2 regions of the Bradyrhizobium sp. 2S1 genome follow, and region 1 is predicted to be linked to the other one. Evidence: predicted binding sites of a transcription regulator. Region 1 holds the regulator's gene; the other holds the start of a gene.

Region 1 (7,654 bases):
TCGACCCGATCTCGACCGCCAAGGTCGAGGAGCTGATCCAGGAGCTCTCCGAGGACTACACGATCGCGATCGTCACCCACAACATGCAGCAGGCGGCGCGCGTCTCCGACAAAACGGCCTTCATGTATCTCGGCGAGCTGATCGAGTTCGACGACACCAACAAGATTTTCACCTCGCCGAGCGATCGACGCACGCAGGACTACATCACCGGCCGGTTCGGCTGAGGAGACAAGCGATGGCTTCTGAACATACCGCCAAGGCATTCGACAGCGACCTGCAGGAGTTGACCCGTCTGGTCGCCGAGATGGGCGGCCTCGTCGAGCGCATGATCACCGAGTCGGTCGACGCGCTGATCCGCCGCGACGTCGCGCTGGGCAAGCGCGTGGTCGCCGCCGACATCGAGATCGACAATCTGCAGCGCGTCATCGAAGAGCGCGCGGTGCTGACGATCGCCCGCCGCCAGCCGATGGCGATCGACCTGCGCGAGATCGTCAGCGCGATGCGCGTCGCGACCGACCTCGAGCGGATCGGCGACCTCGCCAAGAACATGGGCAAGCGCGTCGCCGCGCTGGAGAGCGATTTCCAGCCGCTGAAGTTGATCCGCGGCCTCGAGCACATGACCGACCTCGTACTGTCTCAGGTCAAGTCGGTGCTCGACGCCTATGCGGCGCACGATCTGCCGGCGGCGATGAACGTCTGGAAGGGCGACGAGGAGGTCGATGCGATCTGCACCTCGCTGTTCCGCGAGCTGCTCACCTACATGATGGAGGATCCGCGCAACATCTCGTTCTGCATCCATCTGATGTTCTGCGCCAAGAACATCGAGCGGATCGGCGACCACGCCACCAACATCGCCGAGACCGTGTTCTACATGATCGAGGGCCAGCAGATCACCGACAAGCGTCCGAAGGGCGATATGACCAATTTCGCCACCACGGTGCCGGGCAACTAGGGCATGATCCGCATCGGCGGAACCGGATTGTCGTCGCGACAAACCGTTTCCACGGGGAATATGCTCAGGGGTTGAGTGTTTCGGTTTGCGTTTGGGCAACGGATCACCACAGAGAAAGAACTTAGACCGATGAGCGCACGCATTCTGGTAGTCGAAGACGAGGAAGCGCTGACGACGCTGTTGCGCTACAACCTCGATGCGGAAGGCTACGACGTCGAAACGGTGGGACGCGGCGACGACGCCGACACCAGGTTGAAGGAGCGCATCCCCGACCTCGTTGTGCTGGACTGGATGCTGCCGGGCCTGTCCGGCATCGAGCTGTGCCGCCGTCTGCGGGCGCGGCCCGAGACCAAGCAGCTTCCGATCATCATGCTGACCGCGCGCGGCGAGGAGAGTGAGCGCGTGCGCGGGCTTGCCACCGGCGCCGACGATTACATCGTCAAGCCGTTCTCGGTGCCCGAGCTGCTGGCGCGCGTGAAGGGCCTGCTGCGCCGTGCGAGCCCGGAGCGGCTTGCCACCGTGCTGACCTATGGCGACATCGAGCTCGACCGCGAGAAGCGCCGTGTGGCGCGCTCCGGCCGCCCGATCGATCTCGGGCCGACCGAATATCGTCTGCTCGAATTCTTCCTCGAGCATCCCGGCCGGGTGTTCAGCCGCGAGCAGCTGCTCGACAGCGTCTGGGGCCGCGACATCTATATCGATGAGCGCACCGTCGACGTGCATATCGGCCGCCTGCGCAAGCTGCTCAATCCGGGCCGCGAGCAGGATCCGATCCGCACCGTTCGCGGCGCCGGCTACGCGCTCGACGACCGCTTCGCAAAGGCTGAGCCGCAGCCGTAAGGCCGCGCGGCATTCACAAGCCGCAACACGGCGTCGTCCCGGCCTAGTGCGCAATTGCGCACTAGGCCGGGACGTCGCCGGTGATGCATCCGGGCGACGAGCCACAAAAAAATCCCCGCTTTCGCGGGGATTTGTTTTTGAAGTCTACGCCAGTGTCCCGAGTGCTCACTTGATCTGCGGTTTCGCCGACGGCCGGCGGCGATCGCCGGCGGGCTGGTAGGCGACGCGCGAGTGGTGTGCGCAATAGGGCAGGCCGCCGAGCGCCTTGCCGCCGCAGAAGAAGAATTCCGGGCTCGAGGGATCGCCGACCGGCCAGTGGCAGGTGGCTTCGTTCAGCTCGAGCAGCGACAGCCGCTGGCTCATCGGCACCACGTTGTCGTAGGAGATCGGATAGGGCTCCATCTCGACCTCGAAGGCATGCGCCAGCGCGGTGTTGCCGCGCGAGACCGGACGCGCCACCCGCATCATGTGCTGGGCGGGGCGGGCCTTGCGCTGCCGCGGCGCCGCCGTGGAGGGGGCCTTGGCGCGGCCGGAGAGGCCGAGCCGATGCACTTTGCCGATCACGGCGTTTCGCGTCACATTGCCAAGTTCCGCGGCGATCTGGCTGGCCGAGAGGCCAGACTCCCAGAGCTTCTTCAGCTGCTCGACGCGATCGTCGGACCAGGTCAATACAGTCATCGCATTCTTCCTTTCGCATGGCGCCGGTCATTGGAGCGACGCTGCGAGCCAAATCCGGGTCAAAATCCCAGCGGCCAGAATCCCTTAGCCCTCGCCGGGCGCGGTTTTGAGCCCGAACGTTTACGTGTGACACGAAGGCTACTTAGAGGGTCCAGTACTGCCGCACGAGATGTCGTACCCGACAGGCCAAACGCTACAATATGGCGTGACTCTGGCGCAAGAGTCCGCGGCCGTGCGTCCACATGTTCCCACAAAGTTAAGCACTGCAATGAGGCTTTTCCACCGCACCGGAATGCTCCGGATTGCGCTCGTTCCGCATCGCAGGAAGGTCGGCAAAGGCCGGCTGCTGGCGATTGACACCTACTGGCCGCAGCATAGAATGCCTGTACGTGCCGCCCGCAAAGGCGGCCGTTTTGTTTTCCGAAGCTGGCCGTTGCTGCACTGGCGTCAAGCCGCCCGGCAATTGTCGGCTTCAAACCGGCAGTGAACGCCATGACCAACAGCGCCTCGTCGCATCTGCTCCCCGTCTTCGCCCGGGTCGATCTCGGCTTCGAGCGCGGCGACGGCGCCTGGCTGATCGCAACCAACGGCGACCGCTATCTCGATTTCACCTCGGGCGTTGCGGTGAACGCGCTCGGGCATGCGCATCCGCATCTGGTCAAGGCGCTGCAGGAACAGGCGACCAAGCTCTGGCACATGTCGAACCTGTTCAAGAGCCCGGACGGCGAGGCGCTGGCCGCCCGGCTGTGCGAGCAGAGCTTTGCCGACTTCGTGTTCTTCTGCAATTCCGGCGCAGAGGCGATGGAAGGCGTGATCAAGCTGGTCCGCCACTATCACTTCTCCAAGGGCCATCCCGAGCGCTACCGCATCATCACCTTCGAAGGTGCCTTCCATGGCCGCACGCTGGGTACGCTGGCCGCGACCGGCTCGCCAAAATATCTCGAGGGTTTTGGCCCGCCGATGGACGGCTTCGACCAGGTGCCGCACGGCGACATCGAGGCGGTGAAGAAGGCGATCGGCCCGCATACCGCCGGCATCCTGATCGAGCCGGTGCAGGGCGAGGGCGGCGTGCGCTCGGCGCCGCAGGCGTTCTTCAAGGCGCTGCGCGCGCTGTGCGACGAGCATGGCCTGCTGCTCGCATTCGACGAGGTGCAGACCGGTATGGGCCGCACCGGCGATCTTTTCGCCTACAAGCGCACCGGCGTGACCCCTGACGTGATGTCGCTGGCGAAGGCGCTCGGCGGCGGCTTCCCGATCGGCGCGGTGCTGGCGAGCGCCAAGGCCGCTGAGGGCATGGCGCCGGGTTCGCACGGCTCGACTTTCGGCGGCAATCCGCTGGCGGTCGCCGCGGCCAATGCCGTGCTCGACGTGATGCTGAAACCCGGCTTCTTCGATCACGTGCAGAAGATGTCGCTGCTGCTCAAGCAGAAGCTCGCTTCCGTTGTCGACCGCTATCCGTCCGTGCTGGCGGAAGTGCGCGGCGAGGGCCTTTTGATCGGCGTCAAGGCCGTGGTGCCCTCGGGCGACCTCGTCGCTGCGCTGCGCAACGAGAAGCTGCTCACCGTCGGTGCCGGCGACAATGTGGTGCGCTTCCTGGCGCCCCTGATCGTCACCGAGGCCGAGATCGACCAGTCGATCGGCTCGCTTGAGCGCGCCTGCTCTGCGCTAGCGGCGGCCCAGCCGAAGAAGGCGGCGGGATGATGAGCAAGCCGGTCCGTCACTTCCTCGATATCAACGAGCTGCCGCTCGGCGAACTGCGCAACATGCTGTCCGCCGGCGCCGCCATGAAGGCGAAGCTGAAGGCCCATGAGAAGGGCAGGAAGCCGCTCGAGGGCAAGACGCTGGCGATGATCTTCGAGCGTCCGTCGACCCGCACAAGGGTGTCGTTCGACGTCGGCATGCGCCAGCTCGGCGGTGAATCCATCATGCTGACCGGCACCGAGATGCAGCTCGGCCGCGGCGAGACCATCGCCGACACCGCGCGCGTGCTGTCGCGCTATGTCGATGCGATCATGATCCGCATCCTCAACCATGACGCGCTGCTCGAGCTCGCGGCCCACGCCACCGTTCCCGTCATCAACGGCCTGACCCGCCGTTCGCATCCCTGCCAGGTGATGGCCGACCTCATGACCTATGAGGAAAACCGCGGCTCGATCGAGGGCAAGACCGTGGCCTGGACCGGCGACGACAACAACGTGCTGGCCTCCTGGGCACATGCCGCCGAGCGCTTCAAGTTCCAGCTCAATGTCGCGACCCCCCCGGAGCTCTCGCCGAAGAAGCCGATGCGCGACTGGATCAAGGCGACCGGCGCGCCGATCATGCTCGGCACCGATCCGGAAGCCGCCGTGCGCGGCGCCGACTGCGTCGTCACCGACACCTGGATGTCGATGGGCGACAAGGAGGGCGAGCACCGCCACAACGTGCTGAAGCCCTATCAGGTCAATGCCAAGCTGATGTCGCTCGCCAAGCCGGACGCGCTGTTCATGCACTGCCTGCCCGCGCATCGCGGCGAGGAGGTCACCGACGAGGTGATCGACGGGCCGCAATCCGTGGTGTTCGACGAGGCGGAAAACCGCCTGCATGCGCAGAAGGGCATTCTGGCCTGGTGTTTCGACGCGGTCGCGTGAGCATATCTGCGTTTCCCGGATGCTGCGCAGCGCGCCGCTCTTGCGGCGTGGTGCGCTGCTGATCCGGGATCCATGCCGAGACCCAGTGTGGGTCCCGGCCCTGCGGAGCAGCGTTGCACGCTGCACCGCGTCCGGGACACGAGTGCCTAGCAAGCCCCTTTATTTCATGGTTCGAGACCCCAGATAGAGCGCCATGGCTTCACAATCCCCCGACATCAAAATCACGCCCGAGGCGCCGGTTCGCGCGCCGTCAGCGGTTCCTGTCGACGATGCCGTGCTGGCCTTCGAGGTCGGCGCGCTGGATCTGCGCGGCCGGCTGACCCGGCTCGGCCCCGCGCTCGACGAGATTCTGCACAAGCACGATTATCCGCCCGCGGTCGGCAAGCTGCTCGGCGAGGCCATCGTGCTGACCACGCTGCTTGGCTCATCGGTCAAGTTCGAGGGCCGCTTCATCCTGCAGACCCGGACCGACGGTCCGGTCTCGCTGCTGATCGTCGACTTCCAGGCGCCCGACCGGCTACGTGCCTATGCGCGTTACGATGAGGCGCGCCTCAAGACCGGCCAGAGCTCGGGCGAGCTGCTCGGCAAGGGCCATCTGGCGATGACCATCAACCAGGGCGCGAACACCACCAGCCGCTATCAGGGACTGGTCGCGCTCGACGGCGGCGGCCTCGAAGAGGCGGCCCACGAATATTTCCTGCGCTCCGAGCAGATACCGACGCGGGTGCGGCTTGCGGTCGGCGAGGAGATGCGCGGCGGCGAGGGCGGCAAGCTGCACTGGCGCGCCGGCGGCATCCTGCTGCAATTTCTGCCCAAGGCGCCCGAGCGCGCCAAGCAGGCCGATCTGCATCCCGGCGATGCGCCGGAGGGCACGGCCACGCATCACGTGCCGGACGATGACGCCTGGGTCGAGGGACAGTCGCTGATCTCGACCGTCGAGGATGTCGAACTGATCGATCCCGATCTGTCCGGCGAACGGCTGCTGTACCGGCTGTTCCACGAACGCGGCGTTCGCGTCTTCAACCCGCAGACGTTGCGCGCGCAGTGCTCCTGCTCGCGCGATGCGGTGTCGTCGATGCTGAAGAGCTTTGCGCCGAACGATCGCGCCGAGATGGTCAAGGACGGCAAGGTCGTCGTCACCTGCGAATTCTGCTCGTCGGTCTACGAGTTCACGCCGCAGGAAGCCGGCGCCGAGTAGGCGGGAGACCGACCACAAAGCCCGGTAACGAGGCCTGTCAGCTCAGCAAGGTGCGGGTCTTGCTGACGGCGTCATAGATTTCGATCTGAAGCATCGGATAAGCCGCCTTCAGTTTGCGGCCAGCCGTTTCAGCAGCCTCGACGTTGTCGAACTCCGACTTGAAATGTTTGTCGACAATGATCACGAAACCTTCGGTAGGCGGCCGGTCGGCGCGCAGTGGTTTCTTCTCTGGTTCGTCAGTGGAGAGCAGGGATTTCTTCATCATGGGAATTCCTCCTGGATCGACCTTCAACTCAGCCGTTGAAACGCCGGCGGCAAGACTTCGCGCACGAGTTCGCTCAGATTCAGCGTCTCCCCGCTGTCGGTGATGTCCGAGAACAGCACCTCGACATAGGGATGCTGGCGGTTGAACGCAGCACCGCGTTGGTATTTCGCACTGACGATCCGCTCGATCGCCGCCAGGTTCAGTCTGCCAAGCGCAGTGTATTGATCGCGGAACAGGCTTTGGTGTCCGCCGCGGTGCTCGACAGACTCGGCCCAGACGTCCATCACCTTGCGGCCGATGAACGCCTCGATCCGTTCATTTCCATCCCGGGCGAGAAGTCGCAGCCCGTCCATGCTGTGCGGTCCGTCATCGACGTCAAATTGGGTAAGTGACATAACGAATCTCCTATTGTTGCAGTTTGCTTACATCGGCAGTCCGTCGGGGACTGCACCTCCTTCATTGTCCCACCGCGACAAAGCCGCAGCGCGCGATCTCGCGTCCTGACGCGCCTCCAGAGTCTTGTCGCGACCGGCATCATCCTTGTGCTTGTGCAGGAAGCGCGCGATCTGCCCGCGGAGCTCCGCCGTCTCCAACAGCTTTCCGACCGATCCGGCGGTGTCGAAGATTTCCCGCTGCAGCGTCTTCGGCAGGACGTTCCATTGCATGATGACGGCCGCGCCGAGACACCGCAGAACGTACTCCTCTTCGGCGGCGAGGGCCGCGCCGCGGGAGCGGTCCTGCTCCGCAACGTTCACCGCGTGGTCAAAATCGTCCGCCAGTTGCTGCTCGTTATCCGCGAGCGAAGCGAGGCGGTCTTGCTGCTCCTGAAGCTCGCGGCTTTCGCCCTGACCGCTCGAACGTTTGATCAGTTCGCTATATGCGGCTGCCTTGGCACGATACTGCTGAGATTTGAACATGGCGGGCCCTTTCGTTGGAGGTCTCCGCGCATTCCGACTCATCTCGATGGCCGACGAGGATGATCTTTTATATGGGAAGCAATGGGTCGAATAACGAGCACCAACGCCACAAATCACCGGGCATAAGCAAGTCGGATGGCGCGCGTGAATATCTGCACAACAACAACGTTCACCGCG
Region 2 (7,654 bases), 2.3 Mb from region 1:
GCCCGGCCGCAGCAGATCGAGAATGTCGGACATTAGCTCCCTGGTCTCGACGCCGCCGATATGCACCATCATCCGCGCCGGCCAGCCGCACATTTCGCAGGCCTGGATGGCGCGCTTCAACGGCTCGATGCCGTGCTTGAAGATGACGTTCTCCGACATCCGCACCTTGACCCCGATCAGGAAGTCCGGGTTCTCGGCAAGCGCCATCGCGCAGGCTTCGACCTGGGCATTGTCGATATTGTAGAGCTCGGCCACCGGGAACGCCGACAGGCCGTTGTTGGCGATATGGAGGAAGGCGTAGATCCGCGCCCGCGACTGCGCCACGATGAAGCGCCGCAGCGCCGCGAGGTTGTTGACGCCGGCATCGCCGGCCGACACGACGGTCGTGGTGCCCTGGAATTGCACCAGCTCGTCGGCGGGAATGCCGATCGCCGATCCGTACGGATAGACGTGACAGTGCAGGTCGACGAGGCCCGGCATCACGAGCTTGCCCGAGGCGTCGATGGTTTTGGCGGCGCGAGCGGCCGGGATCTCGTCCTCAACAGCCTCGATGATGCCCCAGCGGATGCCGATGTCGCGCTTGCCGCGCAGCGACTGGCTGGGATCAATCACGTCGCCGCTCTTGATCACGAGGTCGAACTTGTCGTCCGGCCCCATCGCCGCAAAGGCTGGTCCCGCGATGACGGCGGCAGCGGCCGATCCTGAAACTTTCAAAAAATCCCGGCGCGAAAATCCGCTCACGGCGACGCCCCCCAGTATGATTTTTATGGCGCGATGATGCGTCGGACGCGGCCCTTAGGCAAGGCCATCGAAGCGACGTGCTGCGCTCATCCATCGATTGTGCGCGACAACACGCGACGCACAGCAGCAACTGCAATTGCCTGAACAACCGTTCAGAAAACTCCTCCGTTTCCTCAGGAACGTTTCGATGCCTGTACGGTTTCCTCCACGCATCATTGAGGAGGATGAAATGAAAAAATTTGGCTTTGTTCTTGCGGCTGTCGGTGCGCTTGCAGTGGCCGTTCCGTCGATCGCGAGCGCCGAGACCGTCGTGATCAAGCGCGGCGGCCACCATCACTGGGATCGTGGCTGGGGCGCGCGCGCCGAGATGCGCCATGACCGTGGCTGGCATCGCGGCTGGCACCACGACCATGACCGCACGGTGGTCATCAGGCGGGATCGCTACTAAATCGACAGACGGAAAATGGCTCCTCGCGGAGCCATTTTCTCTTTCTACGTTCTCATCAAATATCCGCCGGGCTCAATCCCACGCCGGCGCAAATCCTGGATTGACGCAGCGCATGTCCTTGCGCAACGCAGCGATCGCCTTGCGGTCGTCGTCGTCGAGCCTGACCTTCAGCGCATCGAGATTGGCCTTTTGGCTTTCGGCGCGCGAGGCTTTCGGGATTGCCGCAACGCCGTCCTGGTCGAGCAGCCATTTCAGCGCCACCTGCGCTGCGGTCGCATCATGCTTCTTGCCGATCTTTGCAAGGGTATCGTCGGTGGCGAAGCGGCCCTGGGCCAGCGGACAATAGGCCACGAGCGGGATCGATTTCGCCGCGAGATATTTGCGCACCGGCGTCTGATCCAGCATCGCATGATATTCGATCTGGTTGCAGGCGATCGGCGCCTTGATGTCCTCGACCACGGTCTTGAGCAGCGCGGTGGTGAAATTGGCAACGCCGATCGCGCGGGTGCGGCCCTCTTCCTTCAGCGTCATCAGCGTCTCGAACACCGCCGGCAGCTTCATGCTCGTCGACGGCCAGTGCACCAGATAGAGATCGACATGATCGAGCCGCAGCTTGTTCAGGCTGGTGTCGAACGCCTTGCGGATCGCGTCCGGCGCCAGGTTCTCGTGCCAGACCTTGGTGGTGACGTGCAGGTCCTTGCGCGCGACGTTCGCGGCCGCGATCGCGGCCCCGATCGCCTCTTCATTGGCGTACATTTCGGCGGTGTCGATATGCCGGTAACCGAGCCCGAGCGCGCTCTCGACCGCCGCACGGCAGGCATCGCCCTGCATGCGGAACGTGCCGAGTCCGAGCTGCGGCAGGTTGATGCCCTTTGTCTGCAGATTTTCCATGGATAGCTCCTGACGCGTGGGGCGCCGATGCCATCGACGACGTCACGCGGGCAATTCGTCTGGTCGGAATGAAATTGGCAGGACTGCCAATACCGCAGTCTGCCCGCAAACCAGCCTGTCGGGCAAGGCATCTGCAATCAAGATGTCGCGACGAATCCTGGCTTGACGCGTTTTCTTCACGCGAAGTCGAACCCCACTTCGCTCGAAAATGCTACGGGCTAGATGTGTTCCGCCATGATCTGGCCGGGCCGCGCGTCCGGCCGTGGTTCGATGTCGACCGACCAGAGGTCGTGGTTGTCGACGTCCTTCAGCGTCACCGTCATCACAGAGGTCGTGCCGTCGATGTCGACGCGGCCGAAGAATTGCAGGCCGAAGTATGGCGCGAGATTGTCGCCCTGCTCGGCCGAGCAGCCCTTCTGGTACATCGCCTTCGGGCCGAAGGTGTTGTCGAGCTCGCCCGGCGACCAGGTGCCGGCATGCAGCGGACCGGAGACGAACTCCCAGAACGGCTCGAATTCCTGAAACACCGCGCGGTTCGGATCGTAGTGATGCGCGGCGGTGTAGTGCATGTCGGCGGTGAGCCACACCGTGTTGCGGACACCGGCGCGCTTCATGAATGACAACAAATCGGCGATCTCGTGCTCGCGCCGCGCGGGCGGGCCGTCGCCGAGCGCGACCGCATCCAGGCTGACCAGGCCGATCGGCAGATCCGCCGCGATCACCTTCCAGACAGCATCCGACGCCACCAGTTCGCGCTTCAGCCAGGCGAGCTGGCTCTCGCCGAGGATGAATGCCTGGTCCGGATCGCCCTGCCTGTTCCAGCTGGAATCGCGATAGGAGCGCATGTCGATGATGAAGACGTCGAGTAGCGGCCCATAGGCGATCTTGCGATAGACGCGGCCGTCGCGCTCCGGCATCAGCCGCATCGGCATGAATTCATGGAAAGCGCGGCGCGCCCGCGCCACCAGACGCGAGGTACCGTCGGTATCATAGCCGGTGGCGTCGGCGGTGCCGACCGGCGACCAGTCGTCGGCCACCTCGTGGTCGTCCCACTGCGCGAACATCGGCACTTCGGCGTGGAAGGCGCGAAAATTCTCGTCGAGCCAGTTGTATCTGTAGTTGCCGCGAAACTGGTCGAGGCTGTGCGCGACGACGGATTTCTCCTCAGTGACGATGTTGCGCCAGATCTCGCCGTTCGGCAGCGTCTGCTGCGGCGGCACCGTGCAATCCGCATAGATGTGGTCGCCGGAATGGATGAAGAAATCCGGGCGCTCGTTGAGCATGGTGCGGTAGCTGCGCAAGCCGCCGCGCGCGGGGTCGATGCCCCAGCCCTGCCCGACGACGTCGCCGGACCACACGAACGAGATCGAGCGCCGGTCGACCGGCGCGGTGCGGAAATGCCCGACGCGGCTTTCGCCGGCGGTGCCGTCGCGATCCGCAAAGCTGATGCGATAGAACAGGTCCTGGCCCGGAGGCAGGCCGTCGAGCAGCAGCTTTGCGGTGAAGTCGCGCTCGGGCAGCGCATCGGCGGATGCGGTGCGCAGGATGGTGGCGAAGCTTTCGACCGTGGCGCATTCGATCTGCATCCGCGCGGCGCGATCAGCGCGGGCCCAGATGACAGCGGAATCGCGCGCCACATCGCCGGACTGGATACCCGCGATCGCCGGGCGATCCGCAGCACGGCTCAGATAGGGTCTTGCGAGCGAGCCCAATCCGGCCAGCGCAGCCGTCGACGCCGAGCGCACCAGAAGCTGACGCCTTGTAAGGCCTCGTCCCCTCGCGGAGATCGTTGTCGGCATCGAATAACCTTCGTCGAATCGCAACGAAGGTTTTGCCTGCGCCGTTTGACTCCGCCCTTACGGTTTCTTGACTCTCCGCCGACGGTTTTGCGACGGCGGGATGACTCTTGGAGCAGCGGCCCCGGAACAAAAATCCGTCATCCTGAGGTGCGAGCGCAGCGAGCCTCGAAGGATGAATCGGCCACGGACGGGGGCCGATTCATCCTTCGAGACGGCCACTTCGCGGCCTCCTCAGGATGACGGGTTTGGTATTGGTGCGGATGCGCGCGTAGATCGGCGTGAGACTGCCGAGCCGCCCCTCACCGCTGCCAGTTACAGATGCCGCCGGTGCGGCACGGCCAGGTCTGGATCCTGGTGTCGCGGGCTTCGGCATCGAGCGGGTTTGCGTGCCGCCTTGCAAGCTTGGCACGGGCCGGGACGCGCGCGACCGCGCGCTGCTTCTCAGGCTGCGCTGTTACCTTGGCCGTCCGGGCCGCCTTCTGTGATGCGACCTTCGGCTGCTCGGCCGTCGGCTCGACATTGGCACGCTGATCCGGACCGTGGTCGGTCTTCGCCTCGACCGCAACCGGCTCGAACTGCGCCGGCGGCCCGAGTCGCTTCGGCGACAGCACCGCCTGGGAAAGATCGAGGCTGAAGAACTCGCTGGGGCGGTACTCGTCAGCCAACGCCACGCCGCCCAAAGCCAGGCACGCGGTACAAACAATTGCAACCAAAACGTTTTTCAGGACCATCAACGGGCCTCCTGAAATCACTCGAATAGAACAGCCATCATGTAAGAGCCCGGCCGCGCGAATCCACCCCGCTGTTGCGGGCAGGGTTACGGATCAACCAAGGCGGCCGTGGAAAGTTCCCGCGGCCCGCCGCCTGCCCTACTCGGCCGCCTGCGCCAGCGGCTGGCCGATCGCGCGCTCCAGCCGCGCGCATTCGGTGCGGTAGCCGGCGACGTTGCCCTCCTTGATGTGGCCGTAGCCGCGCACGAGGTCTGCAGCCTTGGCCAGCGCCACCAGCCGCGGCAGGTCGAGCGGCTTCTTGCCGTCGAGACGGCGCAGGATCATCGCCGAATACTCGATCGGCAGGGCACGCTCCATCTTGCGCTCCGCGGTGTAGCCGAAGATATCGAACGCGGTGCCGCGCAGGCCCTTCAGCCCCGCCAGCAGGCCGAACGCCTTGAAGATCCACGGGCCGAATTCGCGCTTCTGCAAACGCCCGGTGACGGGATCGCGCTGCGCCAGCAGCGGCGGCGCCAGCAAGACCTTCAAACCGGAATTGCCTTCGAACTGCTCCTTCAAAGCCTTGGTGAACTCGCCGTCGGAATAAAGCCGCGCGACCTCGTACTCGTCCTTGTAGGCCATCAGCTTGAACAGGCCTTTTGCAAAGGCCTCGGTCAGGTCCTGCGAGCCCGGCGCGGTCGCGGCCTCGGCGGTGCGGACGCGCGCGACGTCGTCGAGATAGCGCCTGGCGTAAGCCTCGTCCTGGTAGTCGGTGAGGAATTTGGCGCGGAACGCGATCGCCTCGTCCAGCGTCTTCTTTGCCGGCGCTGTGCCTGCGCTCTTGAAGCGCGCGGCGCTGACCACGCGTTGCAGATCATGCGCGGCAAGCCGACCCCAAGAGAACGCGGTCTTGTTCATCTCGATCGCGGCGCCGTTGAGCTCGATCGCCTTCAGGATCGCATCGAGCGACAGCGGGATCGCGCCGCGCTGGAACGCAAAACCGAGCATGAAGGCGTTGGTCGCGATGCTGTCGCCCATCAGGGCGGTCGCAAGCCCGGTGGCGTCGAGGATGTCGAGATCATCGGGCCGCACCGCGCCGTTCAGCGCGTCGCGCATCGCACCAGCCTCGAAATCAATATCGGGATCGATCACGAAGCTCGCGGTCGGCAACAGATCGGCGTTGACGACGGCCCGGGTGACGCCGCGCTCGGCGCGGCTCAGCGCCGGCACGCTGGTGGCCACGACAAGGTCGCAGCCGAGGATGAGATTGGCATTGCCGGGCGCGATGCGGACCGTGGTCAGCATGTCGGACGCCGGCGCGAGGCGGACGTGGCTCATGACCGCGCCGTTCTTCTGAGACAGGCCGGTGAAGTCGAGCGTCGAGCAGGCGAGACCCTCGACATGCGCGGCCATGCCGAGCAGCGCGCCGATGGTGATGACGCCGGTGCCGCCGATGCCGGTGATCAGGTGTTGTAGGGGGCGGCAAGCGCAGCCGCAGGCGGCGTCGGCAGGTCGGCGAACAGCGCCTTGGGATCGGCGGCGGTGCGGTCGGCCTTGCGCAGCTTGGGATCCTGCACCATCACAAAGCTCGGGCAAAAGCCTTCGATGCAGGAGAAATCCTTATTGCAGTTCGACTGGTCGATGCGGCGCTTGCGGCCGAGCTCGGTCTCCAGCGGCTGCACCGAGACGCAGTTCGACGCCATCGAGCAGTCGCCGCAGCCTTCGCAGACGCGCTCATTGATGAAGACGCGCTTGGCCGGATCGGGAAACAGCCCGCGCTTGCGGCGGCGGCGCTTCTCGGCGGCGCAGGTCTGGTCGTAGATCAGGACGGTGAGGCCCTCGATCTCGCGCAAGGTGCGCTGCACGCCGTCGAGCTCGCGGCGATGGTGGATGGTAGCGCCCGACGGGAAATAATTGGCGGGATATTTGTCCGGATCGTCGGAGACGATCGCAAGCCGCTTGGTGCCCTCGGCCGCGACCTGGTGCGCGATCTGCGACACCGTGAAGCCGCCCTCGGCCGGCTGGCCGCCGGTCATCGCGACGGCGTCGTTATAGAGGATCTTGTAGGTGATGTTGACGCCGGCCGCAGCCGCGGCCCGTAGAGCTAAAAGCCCGGAATGGGTGTAGGTGCCGTCGCCGAGATTCTGGAACACGTGCTGTTCGCTGGTGAACGGCGCCTGCCCGATCCAGCTCACGCCCTCGGCGCCCATATGCGAGATGGTCTGGGTGTTGCGGTTCGGCACCGACAGCACCATGCCGTGACAGCCGATGCCGGCCATGGCGCGGCTGCCCTCGGGGATCTTGGTCGACGAGTTGTGCGGACAGCCCGAGCAGAAATACGGCGTGCGCTGCAGCTTCGCGGTGCCCGTGCCCTCGACTGGGCGATCGAACGCCTCAAGTTTCGCCAGGCGCTGCTCCAATAGCGGACTACGGTGGCCGAGCTTGCGCAGACGCGCGACGACGGCGGCCGCCACCATGGTCGGCGTCAGCTCGCCCTCGCTCGGCAGCAACGGCGCGCCGGTTTCGTCGCGCTTGCCGACCACCGAGGGACGCTTGGATGCGTCCATGTTGTAGAGGATGCGGACCAGCTGGTCCTCGATGAAGCCGCGCTTCTCCTCGACGACAAGCACGTCCTGCAGGCCTTCGGCGAAGGCGCGCGCGCCGCGTGCTTCGAGCGGCCAGGTCAGCGCCACCTTGTAGATGCGCAGGCCCAGCGCCTGCGCGTCGGCATCGGTGATGCCGAGATCGGCGAGCGCCTGGCGCAGATCGAGATAGGCCTTGCCGGTCGCCATGATGCCGAGCCGCGCCGGCTTCGAATCCAGCACGATGCGGTCGAACCGGTTGACGCGGGCGAAGGCCGCGACCGCCTCCATCTTGGGCCCGTGCAGCCTGCGCTCGGCTTCCAGCGGCGGATCCGGCCAGCGGATCGAGAGCCCGTCCGGCGGCATCTCGAAATCGTCAGGTGTGATGATCCTGATGCGATCGGGATCGCTGACGATCGAGGCCGAGCTTTCGACGGTTTCCGAGATCGCCTTGAAGCCGACCCAGCAGCCGGAATAGCGCGA

What was found. Region 1 encodes PhoB, which activates phosphate uptake and scavenging genes when phosphate is short. Its sites were predicted from a motif close to TGTCATNNANCTGTCAT; they were not measured.
Region 2: HAP54_RS48195 (alkaline phosphatase D family protein) is a predicted target of PhoB. The motif match lies at 3,969-3,985, and genes of this name have one in related genera.

Annotation. Positions count from the first base shown of each region.
Region 1 covers NZ_CP147717.1:1,801,592-1,809,245, reverse strand. The annotation lists gene pstB (phosphate ABC transporter ATP-binding protein PstB) at 1-224, shown strand, start outside; gene phoU (phosphate signaling complex protein PhoU) at 236-952, shown strand; gene phoB (phosphate regulon transcriptional regulator PhoB) at 1,082-1,792, shown strand; gene HAP54_RS08655 (GcrA family cell cycle regulator) at 1,958-2,470, opposite strand; gene HAP54_RS08650 (aspartate aminotransferase family protein) at 2,963-4,171, shown strand; gene argF (ornithine carbamoyltransferase) at 4,171-5,097, shown strand; gene HAP54_RS08640 (Hsp33 family molecular chaperone) at 5,291-6,295, shown strand; gene HAP54_RS08635 (hypothetical protein) at 6,333-6,560, opposite strand; gene HAP54_RS08630 (signal transduction histidine kinase) at 6,584-6,955, opposite strand; gene HAP54_RS08625 (hypothetical protein) at 6,983-7,654, opposite strand, start outside.
Region 2 covers NZ_CP147717.1:10,138,488-10,146,141, forward strand. The annotation lists gene HAP54_RS48180 (amidohydrolase family protein) at 1-741, opposite strand, end outside; gene HAP54_RS48185 (hypothetical protein) at 971-1,189, shown strand; gene HAP54_RS48190 (aldo/keto reductase) at 1,262-2,080, opposite strand; gene HAP54_RS48195 (alkaline phosphatase D family protein) at 2,299-3,879, opposite strand; gene HAP54_RS48200 (hypothetical protein) at 4,179-4,610, opposite strand; partial or broken gene HAP54_RS52700 (indolepyruvate ferredoxin oxidoreductase family protein) at 4,749-7,654, opposite strand, start outside.